2 regions of the Streptomyces sp. AHA2 genome follow, and region 1 is predicted to be linked to the other one. Evidence: riboswitches for the same ligand, from Rfam matches in the RefSeq annotation. Region 1 holds a riboswitch; the other holds the start of a gene.
What was found. A riboswitch is a leader RNA that binds a small molecule or an ion and turns the genes downstream of it on or off. The one in region 1 is predicted to bind S-adenosylmethionine.
Positions count from the first base shown of each region.

Region 2: linked by a shared signal. The riboswitch ahead of Q5694_RS06535 (aminotransferase class V-fold PLP-dependent enzyme) and the one ahead of thrC (threonine synthase) in region 1 are both predicted to bind S-adenosylmethionine.

Region 1 covers NZ_JAUQWJ010000012.1:116,965-120,166, reverse strand. The annotation lists gene Q5694_RS23820 (MoaD/ThiS family protein) at 351-626, opposite strand; gene thrC (threonine synthase) at 712-1,998, opposite strand; SAM riboswitch class I at 2,017-2,172, opposite strand; gene Q5694_RS23810 (glucosyl-3-phosphoglycerate synthase) at 2,326-3,202, shown strand, end outside.
Region 2 covers NZ_JAUQWJ010000002.1:542,342-545,543, forward strand. The annotation lists gene trpD (anthranilate phosphoribosyltransferase) at 1-929, shown strand, start outside; SAM riboswitch class IV at 1,008-1,124, shown strand; gene Q5694_RS06535 (aminotransferase class V-fold PLP-dependent enzyme) at 1,286-2,653, shown strand; gene Q5694_RS06540 (glycerate kinase family protein) at 2,608-3,202, opposite strand, start outside.

The DNA.
Region 1 (3,202 bases):
TCGACCGCGGCTGAATGTATCTGTCCAACTGCCGTCTGCAACAGGTCAATCGGACGAGAATTCTGGACGCTCAGGGTCCGGAATGTGGGGAGAGTTCGCCCGAATTCAGGGCAAGTCGGGCCACACAAAAAGAACAAAAGCCGCGAAAGACGCGCACACTTTGGCTACATCTTGTCGGGCTCGCGGCAGGAATTCAGGGTTCCGGTCAGTGGATCCGGAACGCGTTCCCCAACTGTACCGCGCTCAATCACACAGAATTGCCCCCTCCGCTTCTCTCACGGTGGGGGCAATTCGATGTACGCACGGTGACCGGCATTACTCAAGGTAATAATCAAGCCGGTCGACCGGATTCAGCCGCCGGCGACCGCCGGGATGATCGACACTCCGGCACCGTCCGGCGTGGCCGTCTCCAGCCCCTGCTCGAACCGCACGTCGTCGTCGTTGACGTACACGTTGACGAACCGCCGCAGCTTGCCCTGGTCGTCCAGCACGCGGGCGGCGATCCCGGTGTGGTTCTTCTCCAGGTCGGCGATGACCTCCCCGAGGTTCGCGCCCTCGGCGGAGACCTCGGCCTGCCCGCCGGTGTAGGTGCGCAGGATGGTGGGGATGCGAACGGTGACGCTCATGACTTCGGAACCTCCGGTTTGGTGACGGACCCAGGGGCGCGGGGAACTGCGCGAACAACCCCCACCGGCCCGCAGCGAACAACGATCAGACGAGCCCGGCTGCCCGGAACGACTCCAGACTCGGGCGAATGGTCGCGGTCAGCCCCGTGCCCGCCACCGCGTCCAGGGTCTTCAGACCGTCCCCGGTGTTGAGCACCACAGTCGTCTTCGCCGGGTCGAGGGCCCCGTTCGCGACGAGCTTCTTCGTCACACCCACCGTCACACCACCGGCGGTCTCCGCGAAGATGCCCTCGGTCCGCGCCAGGATCTTGATGGCGTCGACGATCTGCTCGTCCGTGACGTCCTCCACCGCACCACCGGTCCGCCGCGCGATGTCCAGCACGTACGGCCCGTCCGCCGGGTTGCCGATCGCCAGGGACTTGGCGATCGTGTCCGGCTTCTGCGGACGCACCACGTCGTGGCCGGCCTTGAACGCCGTCGACACCGGCGAGCAGCCCTCGGCCTGCGCACCGAAGATCTTGTACGGCCTGTCCTCGACGAGGCCGAGCCCGATCAGCTCCTGCAGGCCCTTGTCGATCTTCGTGAGCTGCGAGCCGGAGGCGATCGGCACCACGAGCTGGTCGGGCAGCCGCCAGCCGAGCTGCTCGCAGATCTCGTACGCCAGGGTCTTGGAGCCCTCCGCGTAGTAGGGCCGCAGGTTGACGTTGACGAAGCCCCAGCCCTCACCCGCCGGGTCGCCGATGAGCTCGGAGCAGAAGCGGTTGACGTCGTCGTAGTTGCCCTCGATGCCGACCAGCTCGCCGCCGTAGACGGCGGCCATGACGACCTTGCCCTGCTCCAGGTCGTGCGGGATGAACACGCAGGAGCGGAATCCGGCCCGGGCCGCGGCGGCGCCCACCGCGCCGGCCAGGTTGCCGGTGGAGGAGCAGGACAGGGTGGTGAAGCCGAAGGCGCGGGCGGCCTCCAGGGCCTGCGCGACGACCCGGTCCTTGAAGGAGTGCGTCGGGTTGCCGGAGTCGTCCTTGACGAACAGCTTGCCGCCGTCGACCCCCAGCTCACGGGCGAGGTTGTCGGCCTTGACGAGCTTGGTCCAGCCCGGGTTGATGTTCGGCTTGTCCGCGACGTCGGCCGGGACCGGCAGCAGCGGGGCGTAGCGCCAGATGTTCGCGGGTCCCGCCTCGATCCGCTTGCGCAGCTCCTCGGCGTCGTAGGACGAGAAGTCGTAGGCGATCTCCAGCGGGCCGAAACACTCCTCGCAGGCGAAGACCGGGCCGAGGGGCACGCGGTGACCGCACTCGCGGCAGCTGAGGGCCGCGGCGGGACCGAGGTCTACGGTGGAGTCGGTGGTGCTTGCAACAGTCTGCACAGCCATGTGAGGCGAGGCCCTTTCTCCTCATCTTCCTCACGGCGCACTTCGCCGTGAGACGGATTTGGCACCTTCCCTAGCCGGGAGCCTCGCGACGCGGTCACCAGTGACCTACGAGAACCGACTGGAGGGTTGCCGGGGCTTCATCGGGCCGTTTCCCTCTGCCCCTCTGGATGAGCTGTATGTGGTTGTAGGCGGCGTACGACCCCGGACATGCGAGGGTCATCCGCGTTGTTCAAGACTGTAACCGACGACCAGGACAGTTGAGATAGTCGTCCGAACCGCGAGACGCGTCACATCCGTCCCGCCGAGAGAACGCAAGGAGCAGCCACGGTGCTGGAAGAAGTCGAGCGCTGGCTGAGCGCCCGTTCCTGGTCCGTGCACGACCGTCCGCTCCACAGCATCCTGGCGGCCAAGCAGCGCACGGGCCGCACGGTGAGCGTGGTGCTGCCCGCACTGAACGAGGAGGAGACCGTCGGCGACATCGCCGCCGCCGTCCGCCACGACCTGATGCTGCAGGTGCCGCTCGTCGACGAGCTGGTGGTGGTCGACTCGGGGTCGACCGACCGCACCTCCGAGGTGGCCGCCGCCGCGGGCGCGACGGTCGTGCACCGGGACGCGATCCTCCCGCGTCTGCCCGCCCTGCCGGGCAAGGGCGAGGTGCTGTGGCGCTCGCTGCTCGTCACCCGCGGTGACATCGTCTGCTTCGTCGACGCGGACCTGCGGGACTTCTCGTCCGACTTCGTCTCCGGCATCGTCGGCCCGCTGCTGACCGACCCGGAGGTCGAGCTGGTCAAGGGCATGTACGACCGCCCCCTCGGCGGGGCCGCCGGGCAGGGCGGCCGGGTCACCGAGCTGATGGCGCGCCCGCTGCTCAACATGCACTGGCCGCGGCTCGCCGGGTTCGTCCAGCCGCTGGGCGGCGAGTACGCGGCCCGCCGCTCGCTGCTGGAGCAGCTGCCCTTCCCCGTCGGGTACGGCGTCGAACTGGGCGTGCTCGTCGACGCCCTGCACCTGGCGGGCCTCGACGCGCTCGCCCAGGTCGACGTGGGCGTGCGCAAGCACCGGCACCAGGACGGGCAGGCACTCGGCAGGATGGCCGCCGAGATCTACCGCACGGCCCAGCTGCGGCTGGCCCGGGGGCACCTGATCCGGCCGTCCCTGACCCAGTTCGAGCGGAACGGCGACGGCTTCGAACCCCGGACGTACT
Region 2 (3,202 bases), on a different contig from region 1:
AGGCCACGGACGCGCAGATCGCCGGGTTCGTGGTGGCGCTGCGCGCCAAGGGCGAGACCGTCGAGGAGATCTCCGGTTTCGTCCGGGCGATGTACGAGCACGCCAACGTGATCGAGGTGCCCGGGCCGGCCGTCGACATCGTCGGAACCGGCGGCGACGGGGCGAAGACCGTCAACATCTCCACCATGTCGGCCATCGTCATCGCCGGCACGGGCGCCAAGGTCGTCAAGCACGGCAACCGCGCCGCCTCGTCGGCCTCCGGGGCCTCGGACGTCCTGGAGAAGCTCGGCGTCAACCTGGAGCTGCCGACGCACCGGGTGGCGGGCGTGGCCGAGGAGGCCGGGATCACCTTCTGCTTCGCCGCGAAGTTCCACCCGTCGATGCGCTACGCGGGCGCGGCGCGTGCCCAGTTGGGCATCCGCACGATCTTCAACGTCCTGGGCCCGCTGACCAACCCCGCCAAGGTCCGCGCCCAGGCCGTCGGCGTGGCCGACCCGCGGATGGCGCCGATCGTCGCGGGCGTCTTCGCGGGGCGCGGCCACTCGTCCCTGGTCTTCCGGGGTGACGACGGCCTCGACGAGCTGACCACCACCTCCACCTCCCGGGTGTGGATCGTCCGGGACGGCACGGTGACGGAGGAGTCCTTCGACCCGCGGGACGTCGGGATCGACCTGGTCCCGGTCGAGGCCCTGCGCGGCGCGGACGCCTCCTACAACGCCGAGGTCGCCCGCCGCCTCCTGGACGGCGAGACGGGCCCGGTGCGGGACGCCGTCCTGCTGAATTCGGCGGCGGCCCTGGTGGCGCTGGACCCGGGCACGGGGACGCTGACCGAGCAGATCGGCGCCGGCATGGCGAAGGCGGCCGAGTCGATCGACTCGGGGGCCGCCAAGCGCACCCTGGAGCGCTGGGTGGCCGCGACCAACGCCTAGGGTCTGTCCGACGAGCGGCGTCCCGCGATCCGGACCCGGGTTGCGGGGCGCCGATCTTTTCGCGTACGTTCCTGGACAGGTCATGAGTGACAGTCATGAGGCCCCGGCCGACTGTCCGGCAACCCTCCGTCCGTGGCGGGGTGCCCCGGGTGAAGACCGGGCCGCAGGCAGCGAGGTCTGCGGCAAGCGCGGACCCCTCGCGATACCAGGGGTCCTGGTCGTCGAGGAGTTTTCCGTGAGTCAGCGAATGCGATAGGGCCGCAGAGCCCCGCCTCCGCATCCCCTTCCTCCTTCACCCCCGCCGGGAGCCCCTCGGGGCCCGCGGGTGGTTCCGCCTGATCTCACGGGAGTTCACCATGTCCGTCTCCACCGTTGCCGCTGACCAGTCCGTTCGCACCCCGCTGCCCGTTCTGGGCCGGGATGTCACCGTGCCGCTGGTGACCGGCGGAGAGGTCACCTACGCCGCGCTCGACTACGCGGCCAGCGCCCCGGCGCTCCAGCGGGTCTGGGACGACGTCGCCGCCTACGCGCCCTACTACGGCAGCGTCCACCGCGGCGCCGGATACCTGTCCCAGCTGTCCACCGACCTGTTCGAGAACGCCCGGCACACCGTCGCGGAGTTCCTCGGCTGCCGGGACGGCGACCAGGTGGTGTTCACCCGGTCCACCACCGACTCCCTGAACCTGCTCGCCGCCGCCCTGCCGGACGACTGCCGCGTCTTCGTGTTCGAGACCGAGCACCACGCCTCCCTGCTTCCCTGGCGCGACGCCCGGGTCACCTTCCTCGACGCGCCGAGGAGCCACCGCGAGGCCGTCGAGACGCTGGAACGGGCCCTGGCCGACCGCGACCCCCACGGCCCCGCCCTGGTGTGCGTCACCGGCGCCTCCAACGTCACCGGTGAGCTGTGGCCCGTACGGGAACTCGCGGCGGCCGCGCACGCCCACGGGGCGCGGATCGTGCTGGACGCCGCCCAGCTGGCCCCGCACCACCCCGTGTCCGTCGCGGACCTCGACGTCGACTGGGTCGCCTTCTCCGGGCACAAGCTGTACGCGCCCTTCGGCTCCGGCGTGCTGGCCGGGCGGTCCGACTGGCTGCGCGCGGCCGAGCCGTACCTCGCGGGCGGCGGCGCCTCGCGCAAGGTCACGCGCCGGGAGGACGGGGGCGTCGACGTGGAGTGGCACGACGGCGCCGCCCGCCACGAGGCCGGCTCCCCGAACGTTATCGGTGCCTACTCCATCGCCTCCGCCTGCAGGGCCCTCACCGAGGCGGGCTTCGACACGCTGGTCGCCCGGGAGCGCCACCTCGTCGAGAAGGTGACGGCGGGCCTCGCCGGCGTGCCGGAGGTCCGGATCCTGACCCTCTTCGGCGACGACGCCCCGCGCGTCGGCGTCATCTCCTTCGTGGTGGACGGCTGGAACAGCTCCCACTTCGCCGCCGCGCTCTCCGCCGAGTACGGCATCGGCGTACGGGACGGCCTGTTCTGCGCGCACCCGCTGGTGCGCACGCTGCTCGGCGGCGACGCGCGGCAGCAGGGCGAGTGCGGGGCGCCGGAGGCCGCGCCGGGGGAGAAGTCGCTCAACGCCGTCCGGGTCAGCTTCGGCGCGGGCACGCCGGACGAGCACGTGGAGCGGTTCGTGCGGGCCGTGCGGGAGCTGGTGACCGACGGGGCGAAGTGGAACTACCGCACGGAGGACGGCCGTTGCGTGCCGGACACCTCGGCGTGAGGGCCGCCGGCCGCGAGCGGCGGTAGCCGGGAGCCCAGCACGATCATGCGCAGGGCCCGTTCCGTGGCGTCCGTGAGCAGTTCGCTCCCGCGCAGCAGCGCCTCCGCCAGGTCCATCGGGCCGGGCAGGATGCCGTGGCAGGCGTCCACGCCCGGGACCTCGTGCGCGCCCTCGCCGAGGGTGCCCGCCAGGGCGAGGACCGGGCGGCCGTACCGCTTGGCCCGGCGGGCCACCTCGGCCGGGACCTTGCCGCGGGGCGTCTGGTGGTCCAGCGCGCCCTCGGCGGTGACCACCAGGTCGGCGCGGGCGAGCCGGGCGTCCAGGTCGAGATGGCCCAGCAGCACCTCGAAGCGGGGCAGGAGCCGGGCGCCCAGAGCGGCGAGACCGGCGCCCAGTCCGCCGGAGGCGCCCGTGCCCGGCCCGTGGCGCAGGTCGGTGCCGGGCCGGGCGGCGTCCCGGGTGAGGACGGACGCCCAGTTCTCCAGGGCCCCGGACAACTGCTCCACCTGCGCGGGCGTCGCGCCCTTCTGCGGTCCGAAGACCCGGGCG